4 regions of the Mesorhizobium sp. EU05-FHT14A09 genome follow, and region 1 is predicted to be linked to each of the others. Evidence: riboswitches for the same ligand, from Rfam matches in the RefSeq annotation. Region 1 holds a riboswitch; each other region holds the start of a gene.
The links. A riboswitch is a leader RNA that binds a small molecule or an ion and turns the genes downstream of it on or off. The one in region 1 is predicted to bind cobalamin.
Positions count from the first base shown of each region.

Region 1 (7,903 bases):
CGAAGCGCAGCGAAAGGCTGCCATGCTTGGCCGCAGCTTCGACGGCGCCCGGATCTTCCGTCACATAGAGCCCGGGAATGCCGATCGAGCCGGCAGCACGGGTGATCTCCATCATCTGGTTCAGCACGATTGCCGGCTGCTCGCCGCCGCTGTGGCCGCGCGCTTCGAAACCGACTGCGTCGATCGCGCAATCGACTTCGTTGGAGCCGGTGATTTCAGCGATCATGTCGCCAAGCCGGTCGCTCGCGGAAAGATCGACGGGTTCGAACCCGACCCGGGCTGCGTGGGCCAACCGTTCCTTGTTGAAATCGCCGACCATGACGGCGGCAGCGCCCAGGATACGGGCCGACGCGGCCGCCGCCAGGCCGACCGGTCCCGCACCGGCGATATAGACGATAGAGCCGACACCGACGCCGGCGCGAACGGCGCCATGGAAGCCGGTCGGCAGGATATCGGACAGCATGGTGAGATCGCGGATCTTTTCCATGGCACGGTCGCGATCGGGGAACTTCAGCAGGTTGAAGTCAGCATAGGGTACCATGACATAGCGGGCCTGCCCGCCGATCCAGCCGCCCATGTCAACATAGCCGTAGGCGCCGCCGGCGCGGGACGGATTTACGGTCAGGCACACGCCGGTGTCCTGTCCCTTGCAGCAGCGGCAACGTCCGCAAGCCACGTTGAAGGGCACGGAGACGATATCGCCGACTTCGAGCATTTCGACGTCGCCGCCTTTTTCGATCACCTCGCCGGTGATCTCATGGCCAAGGACCAGTCCTGCTTCGGCAGTCGTGCGTCCGCGAACCATATGCTGGTCGGAGCCGCAGATGTTGGTGGAGACCACTTTCAGGATCACGGCATGCTCGATGCGTCGGCCATCCGGTGCCACGAATTTGGGGTCCTCGATGTCCTGGACTTCGACCTTGCCCGGTCCGAGATAGACCACGCCTCTGTTTCTGCTCATCCTATCCTCCCTGTTGGACTTCCCGCCAAGTTTTTCGCTACGGGCAATTCCAGGAAAAGTGTGCAACGGTTTTCCGTCCGGAATTGCGTGAAAACAAAGAGTTAGAGCGTTTCCGCGTTTCCGTGAGAAACGGAAACGCTCTAACGGCGCCCGATTTCCTCCAGATACCAGTTGATGTAGCGAAGCTCGTTATGCTCCATCGGCGCGATCGGGCCGGGCACAAAGTAGTGCGAGCGCACGCCGCACGCGGTGTGTTCGATGATCTTCTTGTCCTCTTCAGTGGTGACCTTCCAAAGCCAGGTCAGCTTTTCGAGGTCGTAGTCGCGGCCTTCCTCGGCGTCGCCGCGCACGAGCCAGATCAACTCCATTTCGCAGGTATCGGCCGTCTTGGGGATGAAGCGGTAGATCATGCCGTGATCGGGGTAGCAGACGAGGAACGTCGTGCCGCCGAGATGGATCGAGGTGACCCCTCCATCATATTCGGCGAAGCGGCCCATCAGCGGCGCCACCGGCGTGCCGTCCCGGCTACCGGTGGAGACGCCGTCATAAAGCGCGTAACGGAAGGTGTGGATCGCCTCCTGCCCCGTTGCCGAATTCTGCCAGCGATCGCCACTGACGACCTCGATGCCCAGCGCGCAGGTGCGCGCCTCCATCGCCTGGTTGAGCTTCTCGATCATCTCGAGTGGCTGCTCCAGCGCATGGGTCTGCGAATATTCGGGATGCGCCGGTCCGCAGTGATAACACTCGACGTAATTTTCGACCGCCAGTTTCCAGTTCGCCTGTAGCGGATAGAGTTCGCGATGCGCGACCTTCGCTTCACCCCAGCCATATTGGCCGCAGCTGGTGCGCAGCGACTGCTCGATCGGGTCGAAGTCGAGCGGCGTCTCGGCGAAGGAGATGAAGACAAGCCCGGCAGCGACGCGAACGTGCAATTTCTTCAACCCGTGGGCGCTGCGGTCGAAATCCTTCGGCATCAGGCGCGCGGCACGCAATGATCCGTCATTTGTGTAGGTCCAGGCGTGATAGGGACAGACGAAGAAACGTGCATTGCCTTTCGGCTTGGTACAGACCTCCGCGCCGCGATGCCGGCACACATTGAGCATGGCGTGGATCGCGCCATCGGCCGCGCGCGTGAGGATGATCTGCTCGTCACCGAGCCGAAACAGCTCGAAGTCGCCGGAGTTGGGGATGACACTGCCGTGAGCCAGGCAATGCCAGTGCCGACGGAACAGGCGCTCCATGTCACGCTCAAAGATCGCGCGATCCATGTAGAACGGGCGGGCAAGGCCATGTCCCTGCCGATGCGCTGTGATCAGGTCGCCGATCACGTCATCGGCAGGAGATGATTGTTGGAGGTGCGCTATGCTCATCGCTGGCTACTCGTCGTTGGCTTGGCAGGGTTGGCGCGGGCTGAGCCAAATCTTCAAAGATTGGGGACAGGTCTTGGCCAATCGTCCGAGCAGGCAACAGCCGCCAGAAGGCTGCGCAGCACGATGACGTCTGGGGGGATCGATCCACGGCGGTCGATCAGCTCGATCTGTCGTTGTGCGGCGATCTCAAGCCTGATGCCGGCCGGTACGGACATCAGCCAGTCGGCAAAGACCTCCTCCGGTGGCGGCAGCGGAGAGATCGCGGCCAGGATCATGCGGTCGACCTTTCGCGACCGCGCCACAACAGTCTTCTCGTCGTCGCGGATGGTCATGCCTCGATCTCCAGCGCGGTGAGCGGCTTTGAACAACAGGCGAGGATGTAGCCGTCGGCGATCTCCTCATCGAGGATGCCACCATTGTGGTTCATCTCGACGTCGCCCGAGACCTTCCTGACGCGACAGGTGCCGCACAGGCCGAACTCGCAGGCCGCCGAGATGCGAACGCCACTGGCCCTCGCCGCTTGCAGCACCGTCTGGCCAGGAACACAGTGCCCGTCGACATTGGAGCCAGTGAAACGCACCAGCACGGCCGTCTCTACCGGTATTGCAGCACCAGCCTCCGTCGTGTCCGGTGGCAGGACCTCCGCCGGAGGAGCACCGAAACTCTCCTGGTGGTAGTGGGCCATGTCGAAGCCGGCGGCTTCAAGCATGCCGCGCACGGCGCGCATGAACGGATCCGGTCCACAGCAGAACACCTCGCGCTCATGGAAGTCGGGCGACAGCAGCGGCAACCTGACGGCATCGATCCGCCCCATATGCCCGAACCAGCTTTCGCGGCTGGACCGCTCTTCGATCATGAAACCGAGCGACAGCCCCGGCATGTTGGCGCCGAGCAGCTCAAGCTCCTTGCGGAAGATGATTTCTTCCGGCCGCCTGGCGCAGTTGACAAAGGCGATGTCCGTCCATGGCGCACAGTCGTTCAGCCAGCGCAGCATCGACATCATCGGGGTGATGCCGGAACCGGCCGAAACGAAGAGATATTTCGCGGCAGGGTGGTTGTGATGCGAGAAATCACCGGCTGGGCCGCGTGCCTTGATGCGCGAGCCCCGCTTGAGATTGTCGAACATCCAGCGCGTGCCGACGCTGCCGGCCTGCGCCTTGACAGTTATGGCGATCGAAAGCGGTCGTGACGGTGACGAGGCCAGTGTGTAGGTGCGCATCAGTGGCCCCTCGGCCGTCGGCAGCTCCAGCGTGATGAACTGGCCCGGCTTGTAGCGGAACCAGGTCTGCGCATCCGAGCGGAAGGTGAACGTCTTCACGTCGGGCGCTTCATCGGTGATGCCGGCCACTTCCAGCACCTGCAGGCGATCGTTCCATGGCGCCATCTCGTCGAGATGGCGATAGAGGTGGATGCTCGTAACGGCGTTCATTGCAGTGGCCTCAGGCGACGCTGCGCAGCGCAGGTCTTTCGCCCTCGGTCAGCCGAGGCTCCATGAAACGCGCATACCACTCGACGAACTGGATGACGCCGCCTTCGTGCAATTCGGAATACGGCCCCGGCTGGTAGGCCGGCGAGTTGATGCCGAAGGCATTCTCCTCGACGATGCGGCGATCCTCGTCATTGGTCAGCGTCCAGACATGGATCAGGTTCTGCAGGTCGTAGTCGACACCTTCGACGGCATCCTTGTGCACCAGCCATTTGGTGGTCACCGCCGTTTCGGTGGCGCTGATGGGAAGAACGCGGAACGTCACCGCGTGATCGCCGAGAATGTGGTTCCACGTCGTCGGATAATGGTAAAGCATCAGGGTGCCGATACGATCAGTGGCGACACCGTCGGAGAGGTCGCGCTGCACGGCGCGCTGGCCTGTCATGGTGTAGCTCACCGCGTGTGGAAGCAGCGGCGCGCGTGTCGTGCGGTACTGACCAGCCGTATCGATGACGAAACGTGAAGGCAGCCCGGCGGCCTCGCAGCGCGCCCAGTGCTCCAGCAACTCGGGGTCGTCCTCGACGCCGTTGACGCCGGTCACGGTAGGCGCTTCCGGGAAGGTCTTGCACAATTCCGGATGGTTGCCCGCGCAATGATAGCATTCGCGGTTGTTCTCCCAGACCAGCTTCCAGTTGCCCTTTTCAACGATGGTACTTTCGAAGGCGATCTTGGCGTCAGCCAGGCGATGCGGCAGGAAATAGGGCTCCATCATCTGGCGGAAGGGGGCGAAGTCCGCCGGCTGGTCGGCCAGGCAGACGAAGATGTAGCCGCCGGCGCTTTCGCAGGCGACCGGCTTTAGCCCGTAGTCGTTACGGTCGAAGCCTTCGGCCATCTGCCGGGCGAACAAAAGCTTGCCATCGAGGTCGTAGGTCCACTGGTGATAGGGGCAGACCAGCCGGGCAGAGGTGCCCTTGTCGACGGTGCAGACGCGGCTGCCGCGATGGCGGCAGGAATTGTGGAAGGCGCGGATCTTGTTCTCGCGGTCGCGCACCAGCACGATTGGATAGGCGCCGATCTGGACAGTAAAGAAACTGCCGGGCTTGGTGATCTCGCAGTCATGACCGACGAACAGCCAGTCGCGGTACCAGATCAACTCCATATCGAGCTTGAAGAAATCCGGATCGGTGTAGAAGGGCTGTTCCAGCGAGAAGCCATCGCGCCTGGAGCGAATGAGCTTCAGCATTTCATGACGTGTGTCCATGTCCTGTCCTCGTCAAAGGACTGAACTGGTGGTGATGGAGGGTAGATGGCCATGTTGGACGGTCTTCGACCGGCGCACGGCTTTCTGCCTCTTGACCGCCCACCGCGATCAGTCGAGTTCCAAAAAGTCCACGGCTGGTTTCCGGGCTCCGAAGCTGTCCTTGGCGGACCCGTCTCGACACCTTCCCAAGCCTTCGCCCAGTGGCTGTCGTCGAGACAGAAGCTTCGCTACCGTTGCGGGGGCAGCGCCGGCATCAAACCGGCTTCCCAATTATCCCTGCGGCATGGTTCGCCGCAGAGCACCTTGAACATCACGATCTGATCACGGACGCCGCGCCGGTGCGATGACGAAAGCGACATCGGCGCAGTGCAAAGGCGACAGGCTGCGATTACTCGGCAGCCTCTGCAAATGGCGCAGGCACGTAGTTGAGAATCGGCCCAAGCCAACGCTCGACATCGGCAACGCCCATGCCCTTGCGCTGCGCATAATCCTCGACCTGATCGCGCTCGACCTTGGCGACCCCGAAATAGTAGCTCTCTGGCTGTGCCAGATAGAGCCCGGAAACCGACGAGCCGGGCCACATTGCCATGCTTTCGGTCAGGCGAACGCCAATCCTCTCCTCGGCATCCAGCAGGTTGAACAACGTCACCTTCTCGGTGTGATCCGGCTGGGCCGGATAACCGGGCGCTGGCCGGATGCCGCGATAGGGCTCACCGATCAGTTCGTCGGGCGCCAAGTTCTCATCGGCGGCATAGCCCCAGTATTCCTTGCGCACCTTCTCGTGCATGCGCTCCGCGAAGGCTTCTGCAAAACGGTCGGCCAGCGCCTTCACCAGGATCGAATTGTAGTCGTCATTGGCCCGCTCGAAGCGTTCGGCGATGGCGACCTCCTCGATACCGGCCGTCACGACGAAGCCGCCGATATAGTCGGGCCTGCCGCTGTCCGCGGGCGCGACGAAATCCGAAAGTGCGACATTCGGCTTGCCGTCCCGCTTGGTCAGTTGTTGGCGCAAGGTAAAGAAAGTGGCCAGTTCCCCTTCCCTGCCCTCATCGGCAAAAAGCCGGATGTCGTCGCCAACCGTGTTTGCCGGCCAGAAGCCGATAACGGCTTTCGGCGCGAACCATTTTTCCTCGATGATCTTCTTGAGCATCGCCTGCGCATCATCGAACAGCTGGCGCGCGGCCGGCCCCTGCTTTTCGTCTTCGAGGATCTTGGGGTAGCGGCCCTTCAGTTCCCATGTCTGGAAGAATGGCGTCCAGTCGATGTAGCGGGCAAGTTCGGCAAGGTCCCAGTTTTCGAACACCCTGGTTCCGAGGAAGGACGGTTTCGGCGGCTGGTAGCCGGTCCAATCGACCCGGTGTGCGTTGGCACGTGCCCTGGCCAGCGGCAGTCGCTGCTTTTCCCGCTCCGAGCGCTCATGCGCTTCGGTCACCTTGAGGTATTCCGCCTGGATCGTGTCGACATATCCCGTCTTCATTTCGGGCGAGAGCAAGCTCGAGACGACGCCAACGGCGCGGCTGGCGTCGGTAACGTAGACGGCCTGTCCCTTGTGATAGCGCGGATGGATCTTGACCGCGGTATGGACGCGGCTGGTCGTTGCCCCGCCGATCAGCAGGGGGATGTCGAACCCCTCGCGCTCCATCTCCGAAGCCACATGCACCATTTCGTCGAGCGATGGGGTGATGAGGCCGGAAAGGCCGATCACATCGACCTTCTCATTGCGCGCCGTCTCCAGGATCTTGGTTGCCGGCACCATCACGCCGAGATCGATGATCTCGTAATTGTTGCAGGCGAGCACCACGCCGACAATGTTCTTGCCGATGTCGTGGACATCGCCCTTCACAGTGGCCATCAGGATCTTGCCGGCGCTCTGGCGTTCGCCATTGTCGATGCCAGCGGCGGCATTGGCGAGCTTCTCGGCCTCCATGTGCGGCAACAATCCCGCGACCGCCTGTTTCATCACACGGGCGGATTTCACCACCTGCGGCAGGAACATCTTGCCAGCGCCAAACAGGTCGCCGACGACATTCATGCCAGCCATCAACGGGCCTTCGATGACGTGCAGGGGGCGCTCAGCCTTCAGCCGCGCCTCTTCCGTGTCGGCATCGATGAATTCGGTGATGCCATTGACCAGCGCATGCGAAATCCGCTCTGCGACCGACCATTCGCGCCAGGCGAGGTCTTTCTCCTTGGCTTCCCTGCCGGCCGTGCCTTTGTAGCGCTCGGCAATCTCGAGCATGCGCTCGGTCGCCGTGCCGCCGACCTTCGGCTGGCGGTTGAGCACGACGTCCTCGCAGGCTTCGCGCAACTCGGGATCGATCGATTCATAGACCGCCAATTGCCCGGCATTGACGATGCCCATGTCCATGCCGCGCTGGATGGCGTGGTAGAGGAACACGGCATGCATGGCTTCCCGCACCGGCTCATTCCCGCGGAACGAGAAGGAAAGATTGGAGATGCCGCCGGAGATATGGACATGCGGCAGCGTCGCGACGATCTCGCCCGTCGCCTCGATGAAGTCGACGCCGTAATTGTCATGCTCTTCGATGCCGGTGGCGACGGCAAAGACATTGGGATCGAAAATGATGTCTTCCGGCGCAAATCCGGCCTGCTCGGTGAGCAGCTTGTAGGCCCTCGTGCAGATCTCGACCTTGCGCGCCTTCGTGTCGGCCTGTCCGACCTCGTCGAAGGCCATCACCACCACGGCAGCGCCATACATCCGGCATAGCCTAGCGTGATGCAGGAAGGCCTCTTCGCCTTCCTTCATCGAGATCGAATTGACGATCGCCTTGCCTTGCACGCATTTCAGCCCGGCCTCGATGACATCCCATTTCGAGGAATCGATCATCACCGGCACGCGGGCGATATCGGGTTCGGCGGCGACA
Region 1 is NZ_JBYTDF010000002.1:87,925-95,827, forward strand. It holds gene fdhA (formaldehyde dehydrogenase, glutathione-independent) at 1-961, opposite strand, end outside; gene AC3WTO_RS07760 (aromatic ring-hydroxylating oxygenase subunit alpha) at 1,102-2,331, opposite strand; gene AC3WTO_RS07765 (hypothetical protein) at 2,385-2,663, opposite strand; gene AC3WTO_RS07770 (FAD-binding oxidoreductase) at 2,660-3,760, opposite strand; gene AC3WTO_RS07775 (aromatic ring-hydroxylating oxygenase subunit alpha) at 3,771-5,018, opposite strand; cobalamin riboswitch at 5,134-5,339, opposite strand; gene metH (methionine synthase) at 5,407-7,903, opposite strand, start outside.

Region 2 (7,903 bases), 630 kb from region 1:
ATCATCACATCCGACTGGCGCGGTGAAGCGCGCGGCGCGATGCCGAAGCGCTCGCTGTCATAGCGCGGCATGGCGCTGTGGATCATCTCAACCGCGCAGCAGGCCAGGCCGAAGGTCATGTACATCAGCGAGCCGGTGCGCGCCCAGGTGATCAGCGCCTCGCTCGAGGTGACCAGGAAGCCCTTGTCGGCAAGCTCGTTGTTGATGTCCAGAAAGAAGGGATCCTCCGAACCGATCGGCTTGCCGGTGTTCGGATCGAGAATGCCCTTCGGCTTTGGCGCGACGAGCGTGCCGGAACTGTCGCTCAATCCCATTCCAGCGCTCCTTTTTTCCACTCATAGGCAAAGCCGATGGTCAGCACGCCGAGGAACACCATCATTGACCAGAAGCCGAGCATGCCGATCTGACCGAAGGACACCGCCCACGGGAACAGGAAGGCCACTTCCAGATCGAAGATGATGAACAGGATCGACACCAGGTAGAAGCGGATGTCGAATTTCATGCGGGCATCGTCGAAGGAATTGAAACCGCACTCGTAGGCCGACAGCTTTTCCGGGTCCGGATTGCGGTAGGCGACCAGGAATGGTGCCACGATAAGGGCAAGGCCTACGACGAGCGCCACACCGATGAAGAGAACGATGGGCAGGTACGAACTGAGGAGTGCGTTCATGCTGCGACTTTCCGTTGGTGGCTTATCCACCTGATACAGCACAAGACCCCAGGGCGGAAGCACGTGGGTTCAACCGCTGAACCGATTTACGGGCCCATGCTGCAATGCGGCGACGGTTAGCGCAGCGCATTCGGCGAAGCAAGTCAAACCTTGTTCAAAATGCGACTGTGGACGCCTCTTCCAGCAAAACTGGTCCGATCAGCTCCCATTTGATTTCCTTCACTTTTTACTCCACTTTTCTCTCCTGACAGGATCGGCGGCCAAACCCTGCTAGCATGAGTGGAATCGCCGCCAGCATCGGCTCGTCGCAACAGTCAAAATGTCGTCAGGATGAAAGACAGGATCTCGCTCAAAACGGCTCGCCGCATCGCACTTGCAGCACAGGGCTTCGCCGACCCGCGACCAGTTGGCACACCCGACCGCCGCCACCTCGGGCGTGTGCTTTCGCGCACCGGCCTTCTGCAGATCGATTCCGTCAGCGCGGTGGTGCGCGCGCACTACATGCCGCTCTATTCGCGTCTCGGCCCCTACCCGATGTCCATGCTTGACGAGGCGATGACGCCGGGCCGCAAGCGCCAGCTGTTCGAGTACTGGGCACATGAGGCTTCGTTGCTGCCGGTCGAGACCTATCCCCTCATGCGCTGGCGCATGGAACGCGCCGGGCGCGGCGAGGAAATGTATCTGGGCCTCGCCAAGTGGGGCTGCCAGAACACGTCCATGATCGAGGAGATCTACCGGGAGGTCGAAGCACGCGGCCCCATCGCCGCTTCCGAAATCGAAGGCCACAAGGGCAATGGCGGCTGGTGGGGCTGGAGCACCGCTAAGCATGCCTTCGAGTGGTTGTTCTGGGCCGGGCGCATCACCACCCATTCACGCCGAGGTTTCGAGCGTCTCTATGACCTGCCGGAACGCGTGCTGCCGCAGGCCGTGCGCGACATGCCTGTCCCCTCGCCCGAGGACGCGCACCGCGAATTGCTGCGCCTGTCGGCGCGAGCGCATGGGGTGGCGACCTATTCCTGTCTGCGCGACTACTTCCGGCTCGCGCCGCATGACACCAAGGGACGGCTGGAAGAACTGGTCGAAGACGGTGAATTGATCCCCGTCCGCGTCGAAGGCTGGGACAAACCCGCCTATCTCCACAAGGACGCACGCCAGCCACGCAAGGTCGAAGCGCGCGCCCTGCTCGCCCCCTTCGATCCGCTGGTGTTCGAGCGCAGCCGCGCCGAGAACCTGTTCGATTTCCGCTACCGCATCGAGATCTACACGCCCGCCGACAAGCGACAGTACGGCTACTACGTGTTGCCCTTCCTCTATGATGAGAAGATCGTGGCGCGTATCGACCTCAAGGCCGACCGGCCAGCCAGCGTGCTGCGCGTGCATGCCGCCTATGCTGAGCCGATAGCACCGCCGGAAACCGCAGCCGAACTGTTCGAGGAGTTGAAATTGATGCAGGCCTGGCTCGGCCTCGAACGCATCGAAATCACGCCTGCCGGCGATCTCGGTCCGGCGCTCGCCAATGTCGCCGACGCGGTGAAAGCCGCCTGACAAACGCAAAGGAGGCGCTAGTAGCGCCTCCTTCTCCGTCAGGCTCTGTCCCGTTTACTGGAACATGCCCTTGGGTGTTTCGCCCTTCAGGAATGGTTCCATGAAGGCTGAGAGCAGCGCCGGCTGAGTGATGACGGCCGTGTGCGAGGTTGCCGGCATGACAGCCAGGCGCGACCCGGCGAGCGGCTTGCCCATATCGCCCATGGCGCCACCGCCAAGCAGCCGGAACAGTGCAACCGAATGCTCGAGCGTCGCCACGTCGGCATCGCCGCTGATGATCAGCACGGGCATCTTCAGCGCTTTCACATCGGCTTCCCACGCCATCGGTTCCTTCTCGAGCTGGATCAGCTTGGCGACCAGCGCCGGAAAACCGTCCGGGTTGGCGGCAAGCTTCTTGTATTCGGCAGCAAAAGGCATGTTGACGAACATCTCGACGTTCATCTGCGGGATGAAGGCGGTGAATTCGGGCTGCCAGCCCTTGGCGTCATAAGCGGCCGACGCGGCAACCAGCTTGTTGACTTTTTCGGGATGGCGGATGGCCAGTTGCAGGCCTGCGGCTGCACCCATCGAATAGCCGAACACATCGGCTTTCTTAAGACCCACCTTGTCCATGAAGCCGGCAACATCATCAGCGAGATTGGGGTAGGTGATCGGCCGGTCGATGTCGGTTGTGCGGCCGTGTCCCTGGAATTCCAGTGCATAGACCTTGTGGGTCTTGGCCAGTGTCGGGATGATCTCTCCCATCGACGGAATGTTCATGTAGGCGCCGTGCAGGACGACCAGCGGCTCGCCCTCGCCCGAAACCTCGTAATACACTTTCATGCCATTGACCTCGACGCGGTCTCCGACGGGTGCGGACCCGGCAAACGCCGGGCTGGCGAGGAGAAAGGCAGCGGCAACTAACAATGCGCGGAACATGAGGTTCTCCGTTGGTTGTCTCATGCGTTTTCGGTAACGCTGACGATAAGACGAAGCAGTGTTTCGCATTCCGACATGGCCAGGGAAAAATTTCTTCTGGCGGCTGGCTACGGGTCACACGCCAGTGGCATCGTCGCCATCTCCTGCTATCTCAGCCGCCGCGCGCAACAGACCGAAAGCCTTCCCCATGCAGCATGAACCCGTCCCGCAATTTCGAACTGCAACCACGGCGGATGCGGCCTTGATCCGCGACATCATGCATGCGGCTTACGCGAAATGGATTCCGGTGATCGGACGTGAGCCGAGCCCGATGAAAGCCAACTACGAAGAGGCACTGAGGAAACATCAGTTCACGCTGCTGTATCTGGGAGCGGACATCGCCGGGCTCATCGAGACCAGACTGGAAGACGATCATCTGTGGATCGAGAATGTCTGTGTGCTGCCCGCCTATCAGGGCAGAAGTCTCGGCAAGCTGCTGCTCCGCCATGCCGAACACATGGCGCAGCAGGCCGGTCGCGCCGAAGTCCATCTGGACACCAACATCGCCTTCGAGGCCAATGTCGCTCTCTATGAGCGACTGGGATACGTCATCAGCCAGCAGGAATCGCAAAGCGACGTCATCTACATGCGCAAACCTCTGGCACTCGGCCTCTGAGCCGACCCGCAATCCGAGGGTCCCGTATGAAACGCGTTCTGATCACCGGCATGTCCGGAACCGGCAAGTCGGCAACGATCCGGGCTCTCGCCGCCCGCGGCTACGCGGCCTACGACCTCGATACGCCGGACTGGTCGCATTGGATCGACGCTGCTCTCGACGACGCGCTGACACCCGGGGATGGCAAGGACTGGGTCTGGCAGTTGGACAAGGTGCGGGGGCTGCTTTCCGAACCCCGCGACAGCGTGCTTTTCATCAGCGGCTGCGCCGAAAACATGGAGGAGCTTTTCCCGCTGATCGACAGTATCGTGCTGCTCTCGGTCCCGATCGATACGATCATGCGACGGGTTTCGGCACGCGCAACCGGCGGCTATGGCCATGCCGGCGAAGAACGCCGCAAGATTGCCGAACTGGTCGAAATGATCGAGCCCCTGCTTCGGGACTCCGCTGACCACGAGATCGATTCGAGTGGTCCGGTCGAGGCTACGGTCGACCGAATCCTGCAACTGGTATGACGGCCGCTGCGGCCGTCATTTCGGTCAGCCTGTCGCTGACGCAGACCAATCAAGCCCACGGCGATGGGTGTGGCTCCGCGCGGGAAAGCTCTTCGAAATACTGCCGCAACGTGCGCGGCTCCCGCCCGAGAATGGCCCGCAGGGTCAGGCTGTTTCCGGCAGACCCGAATTCCGTGTAGGACGCGAACACACGCGCCAGCTGCGCCAGCGACGCGCCCTTGAAAGGCGGCTTGGCGATTTCTGCCCACTCTTCGAAGCTGAGCTGCAGCGGCTCGACCGTCCGTCCAAGCACGGCGCTCATGAGGGCGGTGATCTCGACACGATTATACATGCCATCGGCAGCCAGCTCGAAGGAGCCACAGGCGAGCCGGTCACCCGTCAACGCCTCGGCAGCCACTTCGGCGACATCACGATAGTCGACACGGGCCAGCCGCACGGTATTGGAGAATGGCTCGGCGAAGACGCCGTTCTGGATGACCGCCGGCCAGGCCGGCGCAATGTTCTGGAACAGCGTTGCCGGGTAAAGAATGGTGTAGTCGAGATTGGAGCGCAGCAATGCCTCTTCGACCGATAGCTTGCTGGCATGATTGGCGAGCCCGTTGGCCGGATGAATGACCGACGAGAATACGAATTTGCCAACCCCTGCCCGTTTCGCTGCATCGATCATGGCGATACCGAGTGCTGGTTCGTCCGCCACGAAAGGCGGACCGACATGGTAGACCGCGTCCACACCGGGCAGCGCGAGGTCGAGGCTGTCGGCGTCACGCAGGTCTCCCTTCGCGACTTCCGAGGCGCCATTGTCTCGCGCCGCCTGCCCGGCGGCTTCGGTGCGCGCCAGCGCCCGCACGATGACACCCCGACGGGCAAGCTCCGCAGCGACGTAACCACCGCTGCGGCCGGAGGCGCCGACCACGAGCACGGTTTTCCTGTTCATGTCAGACATCGGTTTTCCTTTCTTGGCGAACTCCATGCCCGGAACATCGGTCTCCCACTTATCGATTGGTAGACGATCGATCCGTGATACGGTCTCCCGGAAATCGGAAAAACACCATGGATCGGTTTGGTGACGTCGAAGCCTTCCTGGCCATCGTCGAACGCGGCAATCTTTCGGCCGCCGCGCGACATCTCGGCCGCTCTCTCCAGGCGATCAGCCGCTCGCTGGCGGCTCTCGAAAAGAGTGTCGGCGTCGAACTCGTGCGCCGCACCACCCACAGGGCCCAGCCCACCGAGGCGGGATATGACTTCTACCGCCGGGTGAAGCCAGCACTTCAGGAAATCGCTGAGGCGAAGGTGGAAGCCGGCGATCGCAGCGCAGAGCCTTCCGGGCTGCTCAGGATCGGTGGACCAGAGCTGTTCGGGCCACGCTATCTCATCCCTGTCGTCGCCCGTTTCATGGAGTTGCACCCCAAGCTGGAGGTCGAACTCAGCCTGTCTAACCGCTTCGTCGATCTTGCCCAGGAAGGGATCGACCTTGCCATCCGCATCGGCGAATTGCCCGATTCCGACTTGAAGGCACGCCGGCTCGGCGCCATGCGCCGCGTCGTCTTCGGCGCACCGTCCTATTTCGGCAAACATGGCCGGCCCCGCCATCCGAGCGAACTGGCAGAACATCCATGCGTTTTCCGCAACACCGATCGCGATGCCGGCGCCTGGCAATTCCTGGACAGCAGCAAGCCGCTGACCGTCAAAGTGAACGGCCGGCTGCATCTCGACAACGCAGCCGCCAGCCATGCGGCGGTCGCGACCGGCCTGGGTATCGGGCGCGTGCCACTCTGGCAGATCCAGGATCTCGTCGACAGCGGCGCGGTCGAAGTGATCCTGGAGAATTTCGAACAACCAGCGGTCCCGGTCCACATCGTCTGGCCGGCAGCCCGGCTGCCACTGGCCAAAACCCGGCTTTTCATCGATTTCCTGGCAGCCAACCTGCACATCGAACCTCGCAGCCGGGATTGCGTCACGGTTTGAGCAACAGAGTTGCGACGTGATCCGCCGTAACCACGCGTTGACAGCGTGACCTGCCCAAGCCTAAATCCGGCAAAGACGGTCTCCTCCCTTCACCAGGAGGAGCGAAGAGGGAATGCGGTGCGGGGCAACAGCCTCAACTCCGCGGCTGTCCCCGCAACTGTGAGCGGCGAGCCAAGGCCGATAGCCACTGGGAAATGCCCGGGAAGGCGGCACCAAGGCACCGACCCGCGAGCCAGGAGACCTGCCGTCTCAACAGAACCCCAACGCCTGGCGGGTGTCCCGGGCAAGGAGCCTGATTTGGATCGCGACGGCAGTTTTTCAGCTGAGACGGAGAGTGTGACAGCGGCTATTGGGACCGCCCCGGTCACTGTCATCGTCTGCTCGTCCTGCCGTGACGAGAATGGCTCCGATAGCCATCCCCGCGCCGGCGCGCGGCTGGCCGAAGCCACCCGCGCCGCCGCTGACGATCGCCAGACCATCGATGTCCGCACCGTCGAGTGCCTCGGTAACTGCAAGCGCCGGCTTTCGGCCGCACTGCTGCGCGACGGCTGCTGGAGTTATGTCTTCGGTGACCTGACCATCGACTCGGGTTCCGATCTCGTCACCGGAGCGGAACTTTTCGCAACATCGCAGGATGGCCTGATCCCATGGCGGGGCCGTCCCGATTCGCTCAAGCGCGGCCTCGTCGCGCGCATCCCTCCCCTTGCAATACTGAAGGACCAGACATGACCGCCTCCGTTTCCCGCGTGCCTTGCACCGTCGTCACCGGCTTCCTCGGCGCCGGCAAGACGACACTCATCCGCAACATCCTCGAAAACGCAAAGGGCAAGCGGCTGGCGCTGATCGTCAATGAATTCGGCGATGTCGGTGTCGACGGCGAGATCCTCAAAGGCTGCGGCGTCGACAGCTGTCCGGAAGAAAACATCGTTGAACTCGCCAATGGCTGCATCTGCTGCACGGTCGCCGACGATTTCGTGCCGGCGCTCGACCAGATCCTTGCACGCACACCGAAGGTTGATCACATCCTGATCGAAACTTCCGGCCTCGCGCTGCCAAAGCCGCTCGTGCAGGCCTTCCAATGGCCGAGCGTGAAGAACCGCGTCACCGTTGACGGCGTCGTCGCCGTGGTCGACGGCCCCGCGCTGGCCGAAGGTCGCGTCGCCTCCGACATGGATGCGCTGGCCGCTCAGCGCGCCGCAGACGACTCACTCGACCATGACGACCCGGTCGAAGAAGTGTTCGAAGACCAGGTTGCCTGCGCCGACCTGATCATCCTGTCCAAGAACGACCTGCTGGACGAGGCAGGTGCTGCACGCGCCAACGCCGTGCTCAGCGAGCACATCTCACGCGCGGTCAAGGTGGTGCCGACGGCTCAGGGCAAGGTCGATCCCTCTGTGCTGCTTGGGCTCGGCCTCGCCGTCGAAGACGATATAGAGAACCGCAAGAGCCATCATGACGGCATGGGCGACCACGAGCATGATGACTTCGACACGTTCGTGGTCGAGATTCCTGCCGTCGCCAATCCGGAAGATCTCGCCCGGCGTGTCGCGGAAGCGGCAGACAAGGAAAACGTGCTGCGTGTGAAGGGGTTCGTCGAAGTCGACGCCAAGCCGATGCGGCTTCTGCTGCAGGCGG
Region 2 is NZ_JBYTDF010000002.1:714,599-722,501, forward strand. It holds gene AC3WTO_RS10840 (NuoB/complex I 20 kDa subunit family protein) at 1-314, opposite strand, end outside; gene AC3WTO_RS10845 (NADH-quinone oxidoreductase subunit A) at 305-670, opposite strand; gene AC3WTO_RS10850 (winged helix-turn-helix domain-containing protein) at 1,001-2,215, shown strand; gene AC3WTO_RS10855 (alpha/beta fold hydrolase) at 2,270-3,133, opposite strand; gene AC3WTO_RS10860 (GNAT family N-acetyltransferase) at 3,321-3,788, shown strand; gene AC3WTO_RS10865 (AAA family ATPase) at 3,815-4,303, shown strand; gene AC3WTO_RS10870 (NmrA family NAD(P)-binding protein) at 4,353-5,246, opposite strand; gene AC3WTO_RS10875 (LysR family transcriptional regulator) at 5,354-6,268, shown strand; cobalamin riboswitch at 6,328-6,531, shown strand; gene AC3WTO_RS10880 (DUF1636 family protein) at 6,566-6,997, shown strand; gene cobW (cobalamin biosynthesis protein CobW) at 6,994-7,903, shown strand, end outside.
Region 2: another riboswitch for cobalamin. It lies ahead of AC3WTO_RS10880 (DUF1636 family protein); the one in region 1 lies ahead of AC3WTO_RS07775 (aromatic ring-hydroxylating oxygenase subunit alpha).

Region 3 (7,903 bases), on a different contig from region 1:
CCAAGTTCCTTGGTGATGGCCACGGAGCTTACCTCCGCCGTGGCAAAGATCGAGCCGACGAAGATGAGCGCCAGGGTGATGATCTGGACGGGACGCAGCATGATCGCCGAGCCGCTGCTGCCATGCGCCTGCGGTCGGACCTTGGGTTCGCTGGACCGCTGCAGGATGAATGCCGTCATGCCGAAGGCAAGAAGGAGCGTGCTGGCCAGCATGCCTGCCTCGGGGAACAGTGCTACGCTGAGACCCACCGAAAGCGAGGCGCCGGCAATGTAGACCAGTTCGTCGGCGACCGATTCGAAGGCGAAGGCTGTGTTGAGTTCCGGCTGGTCGCGGAACTTTTCGGTCCAGCGCGCACGCACCATGGCTGGCACCGAAGGCATTGCGGCTGCCAGGAATGCCGAGGCAAACAGCGTCCAGCTCGGCCAGTCGTAGTGGGTTGCCGCGAGCAGGGTGACGAAAGCGATGACGGAGACGATCGTGGTCGGCGTTGCGACGCTTGTCTGGCCGAGCCGGTCGATCCATCGCGAGATCTGCGGGGCAGCAAAAGCGTTGGTCAGGGCAAAGGTGGCCGATACCGCGCCGGCCAGCCAGTATTCGCCGCGCGCCTGCGACAGCATTGCGACAATGCCGATGGGGGCCATGGCAATGGGCAGCCGGGCAATGAAGGCGGCGGCTGCGAAGCCTTTGGCTCCGGGGACTCTGAAGATTTCACCATAAGGATTGCGCATGGGAGCACTCCTGGAATTTTGAGGGTGCGCCACTTACATACGTGGCGTATGCGAATGAGATAATTGCATACGTCGCGTATGTCAATTAATATACGGCTCGTATGTAAAAAAATATACGCAGCGTATGTAAAGACGACGCAACAAGGGAAACAAAGCAATGCGGCCGGCTCATAAACCCCGTAGCGAAATGATCGCCGAAACCCGTGCGAAGCTGATTGCATCGGCGCGCCGGGCCTTCGCGACAGTTGGTTACGCGAACGCGTCCATGGACGATTTCACCGCCCAAGCGGGGCTGACGCGCGGCGCGCTCTATCATCATTTCGGTGACAAGAAGGGGTTGTTCGAAGCCGTCATCGCACAGATCGACCGCGAAATGGCTGCACGTCTCAGTGCGGTCTCTGCGAAGGCCAAGACACGCTGGCAGGGGTTCATCGACGAGAACATCGGCTATGTCGAAATGGCGTTGGATCCGGAAGTCCAGCGCATTGTCCTGTGCGACGGTCCGGCGGTTCTGGGGGACCCGGCGCAATGGCCGAACGCCAATGCCTGTATCCAGTCGGTGACCAAGAATCTTGCGGCGCTGAAGGAAGAGGGCGTTATCCGCGATATCGATCCGGAGGCGATGGCGCGGCTGATCAGCGGCGCTTCGCTTTATGCCGCGCAGTGGATTGCCAATTCCGATGACCCTGCCGCGACATCGTTGAAAGCGGTCAAAGCCTTCCGCGCATTGATGGAAGGTTTGCTGGTGGAAGGCAAAGCCGCTGCCTGAGTTGACCCAGACTAATTCCGGCCTGTGACGGCGTCGGCCGCTTTTTTCAGGCCGTCTTCGCCGGCGCCGCCGAAGGTCTCGCTCATGACAAGCCTGGAGAGCGGCAGACGCGAGGCCCAGCCATTGCGTTCGAGGTCGGGCCTTGCAGCAAATTCCGAGACGTGGCCGACGCAAAGATAAGCGACGGGCACGACGTGGTCGGGAATGCCCAGCAATTGCTTCAGCGCCTCCGTGTCGAGGATGCTCACCCAGCCGACGCCGATCCCTTCCGCCCGCGCCGCCAACCAGAAATTCTGGACCGCGCATACCGTGCTGAAGAGATCCATCTGCGGATTGTGCCAGCGGCCGAGCGGCGAGCCTTCACTGCGTCGCCGATCGCAGGTGATGCACAGGTTGAGCGCGCTTTCGCAGATACCTTCGAGTTTGAGCTTGCTGTAGAGCGCCTGTCGCTCCTCCGCTATCCGGGGCAATTCCTGCGACCGGGCCGCCAGGAAAAGGTCGCGCACCGCCTCCCGTCGTTCACGATCACGGATTACGATGAAGTCCCAGGGTTGCATGAAGCCGACCGACGGCGCGTGATGCGCGGCTGCGAGCAGGCGGGCGAGCACGGCGTCGTCAATCGGATCCTGTCGGAAATGGCTGCGCACATCGCGGCGCGTGAAAATGGCGCGATAGATGGCCTCGCGTTCAAAGTCCCCGAAGGCCAAATCCCCGGATAAATGGCAGGCATGGTTGCGGACGGTGTCCATCGCTTTTCCCTTGCGATCGAAACAACGTCATCCGCCCGTCCATGCGCATGACCATTCCTGTCCGGCCGGTCTTCTGGCTTGGGTTCGTCCCGCTTGTCGGCGCCTTCCCGTCCGTTTCACGGACAGTGGCTTTTGCCGAGCGATCCCCCATACAGCGTTGGGCACGCCACGGATTTTCACCGTGTTCCCGATTCTCCCACCTCGCGGCAGGCACCTGACAGTGGAGCGAATCTATCCGAGTTGAGGCGCGAATACAGCCTTGATCTCGACGTCGCGTGACGCCTTTTCCCCAACAGGCTGGAGCAATTTCAGCAATAGAAAGTTGGAGCGTTTCCGCATTTCCGTGAAAAACGGAAATGCTCTACGCCTGTCGCGTGGCCATCATCTCCATTGCTGATAAGGTGCCCCCATGACGACCCGTCTCTACACACATCCGATTTTCCTGGAACACATCACTCCCACCGGTCATCCGGAGCGGCCGGACCGGCTGCGTGCGATCGAACGGATACTGGATGACGAGGCCTTTGCCGCGCTCGACCGGCAGGAAGCGCCGATGGGCGACGAGGCAACTGTCCTCTATTGTCATCCGAAGGATTTCGTCGAGCGTGTGCGCAAGGCGATCCCGTCGGACGGCATCGCCGTCATCGATTCCGATACGGTGGCGAGCCCGAAAACCTGGCAGGCGGCGCTGACGGCGATCGGCGCGGCCAATGCTGCCGTGGACGATGTCTTCGCCGGCAAGGCCGACAACGTCTTCGTGGCGGCGCGTCCGCCAGGCCACCATGCCGAGAAAACCACGGCCATGGGATTTTGCCTGTTCAACACCGCGGCGATCGCTGCCCGCTACGCTCAGGAGAAACACGGCGTCGAACGTGTCGCCATCGTCGACTGGGACGTGCATCACGGCAATGGCACCCAGGACATCTTCTGGGATGATCCGTCGGTGCTCTATTGTTCGACCCACCAGATGCCGCTTTATCCCGGAACGGGCGCGAAAAGCGAAACGGGCGCCGGCAACATCGTCAACGCGCCTTTGGCGCCGGCGACCGGCAGCGATATCTTCCGGGAGGCATTCAACACGCGTGTCCTGCCCGCGATCGATTCCTTCGCGCCGGACCTCGTCATCATCTCGGCAGGTTTCGACGCGCACCATCGCGATCCGCTGGCGGAGATCAATCTTGTCGAGGATGATTTCGACTGGGCAACCGGGCAGTTGATGGATCGCGCCCGCCGTCATAGTTCAAACAGGCTGGTCAGCGTGCTGGAAGGCGGCTACGACCTGCACGGATTGGCATTTTCGGTCGCAGCGCATGTCGGCCGCCTGATGAAAGGATGAGCCGTGGCTGAAGAAGCGAACCAGGATGTGAAGGCGATGAGCTTCGAGCAGGCACTCGATGCGCTGGAGAAGATCGTCGACGATCTCGAACGCGGCGACGTGCCGCTGGATCAGTCGATCCGCATCTATGAACGCGGCGAGGCGCTGAAGGCGCATTGCGATCGTCTTCTCAAGGCCGCCGAGGACAAGGTGGAAAAGATCAGGCTCGCGCGCGACGGCAAGCCGGTCGGTACCGAACCGCTGGATGGCGAACAATAGTTAGAGCGGAATACGGATGGCATTTCGCTCTAACGAGGGCAGGGGACAACACCGGGCATATCAAAGGGAGATATCCATGTGTCGTAACATCAAGCCGCTCTTCAATTTCGAACCGCCGGCGACGGATACCGAAATTCATGAGGCGGCGCTGCAGTTCGTGCGCAAGATCAGTGGCGCCAACAAGCCGTCCATGCGCAACAAGGAAGCCTTCGATCACGCGGTGCGGACCATCGCCAACGCCGCGCATGAGCTGCTTGTTGTGCTTGAGACGACCCAGCCGCCGCGTAACCGCGATGAGGTGGCGGCAAAAGCCCGGGCCAAGTCGGCCTTGCGGTTTGCTCCCAAGCCGGTGACAGCCTAGCAGGTTTGTTGTCGCGCGGATCGGACGGGCCCAGCAAAGTCGGTGGGCACGACAAAGTGGCCGTCGGTTAAAGTCTGCAAGCTCGGAATTCACCGGATCGGTGAACGCATCGTCGTCGCATCGCCGGTTTGCCAGGGCGGGGCAGGCGTATAAGTTCGCTGCTGCAAGTCATCAGCAGACGGAGCAGGACCGATGAGCTTCTTCCCTGGAAACGATCCCGAACCTGGCGATGCCTTCTCCTGCGATGCCATCGAACTGATGGTGGTGCCCAATGCCAAGGACATAGGCGGTTTCGAGGTGCGCCGTGCCTTGCCGACCGCAAGGCGCCGGCTCGTCGGCCCTTTCATCTTCTTCGATCGCATGGGCCCGGCCATCCTGCGTGCCGGCAAGGCGTTGGACGTGCGCCCGCATCCACATATCGGACTGTCCACTGTCACCTATCTGTTCGACGGCAAGATCAGGCACCGCGATTCGCTCGGCACCGAAATGGTGATTTCTCCCGGCGACGTGAATTTGATGACCGCCGGGCGCGGCATTGTCCACTCCGAACGCACGCCGGAAGAGCTGCGTGGTGCGCCGATGTCGATGTCGGGGCTGCAGACGTGGATAGCGCTGCCCGACAGGCACGAGGAAATGGCACCTGTGTTCGAGAACACGGCCGGCGCCGAGCTGCCTGAGTTCAGTGCCGAAGGTGTGTCGGGCCGTCTCATCATCGGTGAACTGGAAGGCCGCCGTGCCCCGGTGACCACCTATCACGACACGCTGTATGCCGACATCCGGCTGGAACCCGGCGCAAGGTACCGCATCGCGGCCGATGCCGAGGAGCGCGCGATCTACGTGCTCGACGGCTTCGTCTCCATTTCCGGCGACAGTTTCCCCGAAAACCGGCTTCTGGTGTTTCGTCCCGGCGACGAGATCATCGTTTCGTCGGAATCAGGTGCGCATTTCATGCTGTTCGGAGGCGCTTCGCTGGGATCTCCGCGCTACATCTGGTGGAACTTCGTTTCCTCATCGAAAGAACGCATCGAACAGGCCAAGCAGGAGTGGAAGAGCGGTCGCTTCGACATCGTTCCCGGCGACGAAAAGGAATTCATTCCGCTGCCCGACAAGTGAACGTGTCATTGCGGCACATTTACTTTCCCTGGTCGGAGGCCTATTCGACTTTTGAATACTGTTGAACGTGAGCTCGAACGGGCCAGCCATTGATCGCCAGACCCCAGACGCCGCTTCTCGACAAGGTTCGCATTCCCGCGGATCTGAAGAAGCTTTCCGAAAGTGACCTGCCGCAGCTCGCAGAAGAGTTGCGCGCCGAACTGGTCGATGCCGTGTCGCAGACCGGCGGGCATCTCGGCGCAGGTCTCGGGGTGGTCGAGCTTACCGTGGCGCTGCACTATGTTTTCGACACGCCCGATGACAGGATCATCTGGGACGTGGGACACCAGGCCTATCCACACAAGATCCTGACCGGCAGGCGGGACCGCATCCGCACGCTGCGTCAGGAGAACGGGCTTTCCGGCTTCACCAGGCGCGCGGAGAGCGAATACGATCCGTTCGGTGCCGCTCATTCGTCCACCTCGATCTCGGCCGGTCTCGGCATGGCCGTGGCGCGCGATCTGTCTGGCGGCAAGAACAATGTCATCGCTGTCATCGGCGATGGCGCGATGTCGGCCGGCATGGCCTTCGAGGCGCTGAACAATGCCGGCGCGCTCGATGCGCGCCTTATCGTCATCCTGAACGACAACGACATGTCGATCGCCCCGCCGACGGGAGCGATGAGTGCCTATCTGGCCCGCCTCGGTTCGGGCAGGACCTATCTTGGCCTGCGCGATTTCGGCAAGAAGCTGACGTCCTATCTCGGCAAGCGCGCCGACCGTGCCATCACCCGCGCCGTCGAGCATGCGCGCGGCTATGTTACCGGCGGCACCTTGTTCGAGGAACTCGGCTTCTTCCACATCGGCCCGATCGACGGCCACAATCTCGAGCACCTGATCCCGGTGCTGAAGAATGTGCGCGACAACGGCAAGGGCCCTGTCCTGATCCACGTCGTGACGCAGAAGGGCAAGGGCTACGCGCCTGCTGAAGCGGCTGCCGACAAGTACCATGGCGTCAACCGCTTCGATGTCATCACCGGTGCGCAGGCGAAGGCCCCGGCGAATGCGCCGACCTACACCAATGTCTTTGCCGAAAGCCTGATCCGTGAAGCCTGCGAAGACGACAAGATCGTCGCCGTCACCGCGGCCATGCCGACCGGCACCGGGCTCGACCTGTTCGGCGAGGTTTTCCCGAACCGCACATTCGATGTCGGTATCGCCGAGCAGCACGCCGTGACTTTCGCCGCTGGTCTCGCCACCGAAGGCTACAAGCCGTTCGCAGCGATCTATTCGACCTTCCTGCAGCGCGCCTACGATCAGGTCGTGCATGACGTCGCCATCCAGAAGTTGCCGGTGCGTTTTCCGATCGACAGGGCCGGCTATGTCGGCGCTGATGGCGCGACCCATTGCGGCGCGTTCGACACCACCTTCCTTGCCTCGCTGCCCGACTTCGTTGTCATGGCGGCAAGCGACGAGGTGGAGCTGCGCCATATGGTGCGCACCGCGGCTGAATATGATGAAGGTCCGATCTCGTTCCGCTATCCGCGCGGCAATGGTATCGGCATCGATATGCCTGAGCGCGGCTCTCCGCTTGAGATCGGCAAGGGCCGCGTCGTGCGTGAAGGCACCAAGGTGGCGTTGCTTTCCTTCGGTACGCGCCTGCAGGACTGTCTCGCGGCAGCCGATGAGCTGAGTGCTGCCGGCCTCTCCACGACGGTGGCGGATGCGCGTTTCGCCAAGCCGCTCGACCATGATCTTATCCGCCGCCTGGCTCGTTCACACGAGATCCTGGTAACGGTGGAGGAAGGTGCCATCGGCGGTTTCGCCGCGCAGGTGCTGCATTTCCTCGCCCATGAAGGCTTGCTGGAAAGCGGGCTGAAGGTGCGCCCGCTGGTCCTGCCGGATGCTTTCACCGACCACGCCAAGCCGGAGAAGATGTACGCCGATGCAGGGCTCGATGCGACAGGCATCGTACGCACGGTGTTCGCAGCCCTTGGTCATGCCGCGAGCGCCCAGCGCGCCTGAGCATTTTGTAGCCAAGTGGAATCACTTGGCGTTACAAAAATGCGACGAAAACAAACTTAGAGCGTTTCCGCGTTTCCGTGAAAAATGGAAACGCTCCAGAGTTCGACAATGCCGGGATCGGGATTCAAAACGCTATCCTGATCCAGGCGGAAGCATCGACAAGTTGAATCAGTGCGTGAGCGGCTTGAATCACCGTCTCAACACGCGGAATCTGTTTCTCGGCTACCCTGATTAACCTGTTGTTCAGATTGCTTTTTGGTGCTTCGCTTACCTTTTCCCTTGGCCTTTTCTCAATCGCGCCCTGCTAGGGACATGACAGGCAGGGAGAAGAAGAATGAGAGCGCTTCCAATTGGCGCGGCCAGCATGTTTTTGCTGGTTGGTTGGGCTGCGGCCGAACCGCAATATGACCGCGTTCTTGAACAGGCAGCCATCGACATCGTGGCAGCCAACATCGGTACGTTGCGCGGCGGCTTCGCCTACAATCAGGTGCCGCAGATGGTTGTCGTACAGGACGCGCCTCCGCCTCGCCGGGCACCGGCCGATGGTTTGGTGCCGGCTGTCGAGCGTCCATCGACCAGCGAACTT
Region 3 is NZ_JBYTDF010000001.1:562,355-570,257, forward strand. It holds gene AC3WTO_RS02535 (MFS transporter) at 1-728, opposite strand, end outside; gene AC3WTO_RS02540 (TetR/AcrR family transcriptional regulator) at 916-1,497, shown strand; gene bluB (5,6-dimethylbenzimidazole synthase) at 1,509-2,246, opposite strand; cobalamin riboswitch at 2,293-2,479, opposite strand; gene AC3WTO_RS02550 (histone deacetylase family protein) at 2,656-3,582, shown strand; gene AC3WTO_RS02555 (exodeoxyribonuclease VII small subunit) at 3,586-3,840, shown strand; gene AC3WTO_RS02560 (DUF2277 domain-containing protein) at 3,917-4,201, shown strand; gene AC3WTO_RS02565 (pirin family protein) at 4,394-5,314, shown strand; gene dxs (1-deoxy-D-xylulose-5-phosphate synthase) at 5,404-7,317, shown strand; gene AC3WTO_RS02575 (hypothetical protein) at 7,652-7,903, shown strand, end outside.
Region 3: another riboswitch for cobalamin. It lies ahead of bluB (5,6-dimethylbenzimidazole synthase); the one in region 1 lies ahead of AC3WTO_RS07775 (aromatic ring-hydroxylating oxygenase subunit alpha).

Region 4 (7,903 bases), 580 kb from region 1:
CAGCGCCTTGGTTACGCCGAGGCTGACCCGACCTTCGACATTGAAGGCAATGATACGGCCCATAAGCTTGCCATCCTGACCAGCCTGGCCTTCGGCCACAAGATCGCTGCCGACGATATCTACCTGGAAGGTATTTCAAACATCACGCAAGCCGACATTCGCGCTGCCGCAGAGCTCGGCTATCGCATCAAGCTGCTCGGCGTGGCGCAGCGTACCGAAAGCGGTATCGAGCAGCGCGTGCATCCGACCATGGTGCCGACCGCTTCGGTGATCGCGCAGGTGCATGGTGTCACCAATGCCGTGGCGATCGAGACCGACATCCTTGGCGAATTGCTGCTGTCCGGGCCTGGTGCGGGCGGCAACGCGACGGCCTCTGCCGTCGTTGGCGACATCGCCGACATCGCCAAGAGCCAGCCCGGATTCCAGCACGGGCCGGTGTTCGGCCGTCCCGCCAAGGAGTTGAAGCCCTACAAGAAAGCGCAGATGCGCAGCCATGCCGGTGGCTACTTCATTCGTCTCACCGTGCATGATCGCGTTGGCGTGTTCGCATCGGTGGCCAAGCGCATGGCAGACAACGACATTTCGTTGGAATCGATCGTTCAGCACGCCGTCGGGCCGGAGGCCATCGACAAGAAGACCGTCATCCTGGTCACGCATGAAACCACGGAAGCCGCGGTACGCAAGGCTGTGGAGGCGATCACCAAGGACGGCCACCTGACCGACAAGGCGCAAGTGATCCGCATCGAGCGCGCCGGCTAAACGCCCCTAGAGCGTTTTGTAGCCAGGTGGAGCCACTTGGCTACAAAAATGCAGCGAAAACAAAACTTAGAGTGTTTCCGCGTTTCCGTGAAAGACGGAAACGCTCCAGCTTCAAATCCAGCGGCGCACGCGCTTGGCGTAATCATGATATTTCTTGCCGAATTTGCCGGCGAGGGTCTTTTCTTCACGCTGGATCACCAGCTTGCTGGTTACAAGCCCCGCGACGAAAGCAAGCGGGATCAGCCAGACATTGCCGGTGATCAGACCGATGCCGACGACCAATGTCGCCAGCGACAGATAGATCGGGTTGCGGCTGAGCCCGAAGGGACCACCGGTCAACAGGTGGCTCGGGGTTGCGGCTGGATTCAATGGTGTCTTTGCCCTGAACATCATGCGGATGGCGGCGAACCATAAAGCGACCGCGCCCAGCGCAGCCAGCCAGCCAAAGCCGAACAGGATGTCGCCGAGGACATCGCCGAACCAGGGCAGGGGATAGAGAATACCCAGACCCACCCCCACGACCAGCGCGACCAGGAAGATGATGGGCGGCAGCGGAAAAGGCAGGCGTGCGGGTTCGGTCATTGCGGGTCCCCTGGGCTCATGGCGTCCTCTGTCTGGACCGTGCAGGTGCTGGCGAGATCGTTGACGCGCGCCCTGGCCGAAGCCGATTGGTCGCCTTTCATGATTCCGGCCAGCAGTCCGTCCTTCTCGGACGCTGTGAGCATGCAACCACAATAGCGCACACAGAAGGCGGCGTCGCGGCCGGCGTCCTGGCATGCGGCCTGACAGGCTTTCGGGAAGCTGATCTTCGGATCCTGCTCCGGAGCAGGCCACACCTGTGCGAACAGCCAGACACAGCCGATAAGCACCGGTTGGTGGATGAGGTAGAAAGCCAGGCTATGGCGGCCGATGAAGCCGAGGGGCCGATCAAGCGTCTGGCCGAGTGAGACGTTTGCCAGCCGCTGGAAGAACCCGGTTGCCTTGGCCAACTTGGCCAGCCCAATGCCAATCAGCACCGCTCCGAACCAGGGAAACAGCGGCACGTAGTCGTTCGAACGCGGGTCGATGGAGGAGAGACCGACCCATAGCAGTGCCGGATGATCGAAAGCAGGCGAGCGCAGATAGAACGGAGCCGCGATCACCAGTGCGGCAACGATCAATGTCAGCAGGGCAGGCAGGCGCAGAAACAGAAGGCCGAGCAGGCTGGCCAGCGCGATCTGGTGCAGAATGCCGAAGAAGATGAAGCTCTCCCGTGTGGCAAAATAGGTGACCAGCGAGATCGCAGCCGCAGCCACCGCCACCATGGCGAAGCGTTTCCAGAAGCCCGGCCAGCGGATGCGTTCGCCATGCGCGAGCACCAGCGAGACGCCGACCAGGAAAAGGAAGCTGGATGCGATGCAGCGCGCATAGAGCTTCCAGGGTCCATGCGCGGTCAGCCCCGGGCTCGCATAACCGAAGAATTCGAGGTCCCAGGTGAAGTGGTAGCTGGCCATCGCCAGAAGCGCGACACCGCGCAGGACATCGATCAGCGCAATGCGCCGGGAGGAGGAGTTTTGCTGTTCAAGGCTCATGCGGCAGGATTCGGAATTACGACTGTGCAATGCCTAGCATGGATACCTCCGGGGCGAGAATGGGCGGCAAGGCGGCCGCTCGTCTTCGAGGCCAACGGTTCACCGCTGCAACATTGACCGGATTGCAATGACCATCTAGCAATGAGCGCATGAAGGTCGAAATGATCGCCATCATGGTAGGAAGGCGCATGGGCAGGATGGTGTAACCATCCGGCGAAAGCACCCATGCGCGGCAAACAGGCTCCTGAAGGGGCCTTTTTTATTGCCTTAGGGTCCGGTCGGTCAGTCCGATCTGCCGAGTTCCAAAAACCAAGGATGTGATCATGACGAGAGATCGTCACCCTCGCCACTCGGCAACGGCCTGCGCAAAGACAGGCGCGGCAGATGACGCCTCGCAGTCCAGGTTTGTCATCCTTGTTCTGCTGTCAGCGCTGTCTGTGCTGCCCGTCAACGTCATTGCGCCGTCGTTGCCCAAAATCGCGAGCGAGTTTCAAGTCGACGTCAAACTCATCAGCCTTGCCGTCGCGGGCTATGCGATCGTGACCGCGCTGGTGGGGCTGGTCGCCGGCGGTATGTCGGACCGGTATGGCCGCAGGCCCGTTGCGCTTGTTTCGCTCTCGATCTTCATTCTTGCTTCGATAGGTTGTGCGGTTGCCCCCAACATTCTGGTGTTCCTCGTATTTCGCGCGATGCAAGCCTCCGTCGCCGCCTGTTTCTCGGTGGCACTTGTCGCAATCAAGGAAACATCGAGCGAGCGCGAGGGGACGAGCAGGATGGGTTATGCCGCAATGGCTTGGGCCTTGGCGCCGATGCTCGGTCCCACCTTTGGAGGGACATTGGATGAATTCTTCGGGTGGCGGACGATCTTCCTGGTTCTCGCGGCCTTCGGCGCGACTATCTTGTTTCTGTCGAAACGGGAGCTGAGGGAGACAGCCTCTCCGGTCGGAAAAGCCCGGCCGTTTCTTGGCTCATATGCGCAACTGCTGAGATCCATCAGGTTCTGGGCATATACGGCCGCAATGGCCTGGTCATCCGGGATACTTTACATCTTCCTGGCCGGTGCACCTCTGGTGGTGGGCGGATCGAGCGCAATGCTCGGCCTTTTCATGGGAATGGTCCCTGCCGGCTTTATCTGCGGCAGTTTTTTGAGCGGCCGCTACGGGGCGAGAGTGCCTCGTGCCACGTTGCTCGTCATCGCTCGCCTGCTGACCTGTGTCGGGCTTGCATTCGGCCTGGTCCTCTCTGTCATGGGTATGGCGCATCCGCTGGCGTTCTTTGGTCCTTGCATGTTCATCGGCATCGGCAACGGCTTGACCCTACCCGCTGCCAATATGGGTGCGATGGCTGTACGCGATGGCACGGCAGGCACCGCCGCAGGGCTGGCTGCGGCCATGTCAATCAGCGGCGGAGCGTTGATTGTTACGGTTGCCGGATGGTTTCTTGCCGAGACGGCAACGATTCATACCCTTTTGAGCATTCTGTTGGTCGCAGCGGGCAATGGTTTGATTGCGGCGATCCTTGTGGCTGTTGTCGATCCGCAATCTCGCCGAAGGGACTGATGGCGATCGTTTCAAGGGCGACAAAGGCACTGTCGTTGTACCAGCCTTGCAAACTCGTTGGCCGGCTTCGCATTCCGGCCCGAGCGCGTCGGTTTCCTGCTACCGATCCGGCTCTCGGCGACGCAAATTTCGTCTGCAAGTCGCGAATCCTGGGAATTCATGTCCACGCATGTCCGCCATCCGATCTGGCTACCGGCCGTCCCGCCGGCGGATGCGCGTACCTTTGCTTCGCTCTACGCCATCGAATCTGCCGCGCGTGCCACGGTCGCTTCGGTTATCCCGATCCAGGCCTATGAGATCCTGAAGAACGAGCAGACGGTCTCGATCCTCTATACGATCGTCTCGCTGCTCGGCCTCTCGGTCACGTTGTTCATGCCGATGCTAATCCATCGTTTTGCACGCAGATGGGTTTATACGGCCGGCGCGTTGTTGCTTGCGATCGGATCGCTGTTCTTCGTCACCCATTCGCTGCCGGGCCAGATCATCGGCATGCTCTGCCGCGTGATGGGTGCCAGCGCGTTGTCGATCACGCTCAACCTCTACATCATGGATCATATCCGCAAGACAGACCTCATGCAGGCAGAGTCGCTGCGCATGGCGTGGTCGATGATCGCCTGGACCAGCGGCCCGACGCTCGGCATCTTCCTGTACACGCGCTATGGCATTTATGCTGCGCACGGAGCGGTGGCTGTGTTCGCGCTCTGCCTGCTCGCTTTGTTCTGGTACTACCGTCTCGGCGACAATCCGATGATCGTGCCGGGAAAGAGCCGTCCCATCAATCCGTTTGCCAATATCGGACGCTTCGTCAGGCAGCCGAGATTGCGGCTCGCCTGGCTTATCGCCTTCGGCCGTTCCTGCTACTGGACGACGTTCTTCGTCTACGGTCCGCTGTTCATGGTCATCACCGACCAGGGTGAACTCGCCGGCGGCTTGCTGGTTTCGGCCGGCAACGCCCTCCTGTTCTCAGCCATTTTCTGGGGCAGGGCAGGCAGGCGTTACGGCGCGCGCAACGTGATGACGCTCGCCTTTGTCGGGATGGCGGTGTCACTGTGGCTTGCCGGCGCCATCGGCGAACTGATTCCGCTTGCCACCGCCGGCCTGCTCTTGGTCGGCGCCCTGTTCACCATCGCACTCGACGCCATCGGCTCCACCGCCTTCATGCGCTCGGTGCGCGCCTATGAGCGGCCGCAAATGGCAGCCGTCTACCGCACCTATCTCGATTTCTCGGAGCTGACCCCACCCCTGGTCTACTCGCTTGTGCTGGCCTTTTTCGGCCTGGGCTCGGTTTTTGCCACGCTTGGCTGCCTTGCAGCTGCCTGTGCCGTTGTTACCTGGCGGTATCTGCCGAAATCGATGTAGGGACGACAGCCGGGCGCCAATGACGCTGATGCGTCTGGCAATGGCGGAATTTGGTTTGCCGGGCGCTGCGATTCTTCCTATAGTCTCCACCGTCGTCGGTCCCTTCGGGACCAAGAGGGAATACGGTGGGGAGGGGGGAAAACCATCCGAAGCCGTGGCTGCCCCCGCAACTGTGAGCGGTAGTCCTCTCCAATGCCACTGAGGTTCGCCTCGGGAAGGTGGAGAAGGGCGCTGATCCGCAAGCCAGGAGACCTGCCGGCGACAGCAATGACGGCAATGCCCTCGGGTGGAGGGCGAAAGGACAGACAATGAATACTGCTTCCGTTTCCCTCGGCGCCTCGACCTCATCGCAGTCGCGCTTTCTGCAACTGGCAATGGCCGGCCTGCTCGGCATCTTCGTTATCGGCTTCACCGGCTTCTCCCACATCGAGGCCGTGCACAACGCCGCTCACGACGCACGCCACTCGATGGCATTCCCCTGCCACTAACCAGGGGGGAACCCACCATGTCTGTTTTTCGCAACGTCGTGTTCGTCGCGGCGATCGCGGGCCTGTTGGCCGGCATCGTCCTCGCCTGCCTGCAGGCTTACGCAACCGTACCGCTGATCCTGAAGGCGGAAGTTTATGAACAGGCCGCCGGCGGCCACGAACATGCGGCCGCACCTGCCGCACCCGCTGCCGATGCCGGCACCAGCGCGATGAGTTCCGCTGCGCCGGCTCCGGCCGCCGCTCCGGCTGAGGAAGTGGAAGGCTGGGCACCTGCCGACGGTGTCGAGCGGTTCTCGTTCAATGTGCTTTCCAATGTCGTCACCGGCATCGGTTTCGCGCTGATCCTCGTCGCCTTCTCGGAATTTGCAGGCGGCATCGGCAATTGGCGCCAGGGCGTGTTCTGGGGGCTTGCCGGTTTTGCGGTCTTCACATTGGCGCCCGGCCTTGGATTGCCGCCTGAACTGCCTGCAATGCCAGCGGCCGATCTGATCCCCAGGCAGATCTGGTGGATTTCCACGGTCGTCGCTACGGCCATCGGCCTTGCGCTGATCGCTTTCCGCCGGTCACTGCCGCTCACAGTGCTCGCCATCGCGCTGATCGTCGCGCCGCACATCGTCGGCGCGCCGCAGCCGGCAAGCTACGACACGCCGATTCCGGAAGGCCTGCATCACCAGTTCGTGGTCGCAGTGACGCTGACCAATCTGGTGTTCTGGGTCGTGCTGGGGGCGGTCGTGGGCGTTGTGCGCGGTCGTTTCACCGGGCAGGCTTCGAGCCTTCGCGACAGCTTTGCCTGATCGCCTGACCTTCATTATCGGCGGTGCGCGCTCCGGCAAGAGCGCGCATGCCGAAACGCTGATTACCGCGCTGCCGGCGCCGTGGACCTATATCGCGACCGCTCAGGCTTACGACGATGAAATGCGCGAACGCATCGCCCATCATCGCGCTCGTCGGGGCGAAGGTTGGGAAACGCTCGACGCGCCGCTCGACCTTGTCGGAACCCTGGAGCGCCTGCCTGCCGGGCGTCCGGTGCTGCTCGATTGCCTTACGCTATGGCTTACCAACCACATGCTGGCTGAGCATGACGTCGAGGCTGAGTGCGCGAGCCTGGCTGCCATGCTTTCGAAACCACGCGGCCCGTGGTTTGTGGTGTCCAACGAGGTCGGCCTTGGCATCGTGCCGGACAACGCGCTGGCGCGCCGCTTCCGTGACGCGGGCGGTCGTCTCAACCAGCAGGTCGCAGCGGTCGCCAACGAGGTGGTGCTGACTGTTGCGGGCCTGCCGCTCAAGGTTAAATGACATGATCGAGGACAAGGAAGCCGAGCGTCACCGGGCCAAAATGGCCAAGCGCAAGGCGGTGCAGGATGCCGAAGTAGCGCAAAAGACGATCGAGAAGGGCCTGCTGATCGTCAATACCGGCCCCGGCAAGGGCAAGACCACGGCAGCCTTCGGGCTGGCCCTGCGCATGCTGGGCTATGGCCGGCGGGTCGGCGTCGTTCAGTTCATCAAGGGCAAATGGCACACCGGCGAAAAGGACGCTTTCAAGGCCTTCGGCGATCAATTGGTATGGCATTCGATGGGTGAGGGCTTCACCTGGGAAACGCAGGATCTGAAGCGGGATGTTGCCGCGGCGCAGGCTGCCTGGGTGAAGGTGGAGGAATTGATGGCGGATCCCTCCATCAGCCTGCTGGTGCTGGACGAACTCAACATCGCGCTGCGCTACGACTATCTGGATGTCGATCGTGTCGTGGCTGCACTGAAGGGGCGGCGCGAGGACCTTCATGTCGTCGTCACCGGGCGCAACGCCAAGCCAGCACTGATCGAAGCTGCCGATCTCGTTACCGAGATGGGGGCGACCAAGCACCATTTTTCAGCCGGCGTGAAAGCGCAGCAGGGCATCGAGTTCTAATGCCGAGAGACCCCTACATTGACATCGTAGGGATCACACATTCAATCCATCACTACGAAAACTGATGGGCTCCCGTCTTTCGCGATAGCGCCGCTTGTCTCGCTAAGGCCGCACGTTGCCCAGACGTAAGGCCTAGGTCACTAATCAGGATATCTACAAGTTCCTTCGGTTCCGGTAGTGGATCAAAGATGCGCTTGTTTCCCCACGCGAGCATCTCACTAGGAGCAATTGCCTGAACCGCAAGTTCCAATTGAGAGAGCT
Region 4 is NZ_JBYTDF010000002.1:666,319-674,221, reverse strand. It holds gene AC3WTO_RS10645 (homoserine dehydrogenase) at 1-759, shown strand, start outside; gene AC3WTO_RS10640 (methyltransferase family protein) at 871-1,341, opposite strand; gene AC3WTO_RS10635 (acetyltransferase domain-containing protein) at 1,338-2,330, opposite strand; gene AC3WTO_RS10630 (MFS transporter) at 2,654-3,889, shown strand; gene AC3WTO_RS10625 (MFS transporter) at 4,049-5,248, shown strand; cobalamin riboswitch at 5,328-5,522, shown strand; gene AC3WTO_RS10620 (CbtB domain-containing protein) at 5,557-5,736, shown strand; gene AC3WTO_RS10615 (CbtA family protein) at 5,754-6,530, shown strand; gene cobU (bifunctional adenosylcobinamide kinase/adenosylcobinamide-phosphate guanylyltransferase) at 6,523-7,032, shown strand; gene cobO (cob(I)yrinic acid a,c-diamide adenosyltransferase) at 7,034-7,642, shown strand.
Region 4: another riboswitch for cobalamin. It lies ahead of AC3WTO_RS10620 (CbtB domain-containing protein); the one in region 1 lies ahead of AC3WTO_RS07775 (aromatic ring-hydroxylating oxygenase subunit alpha).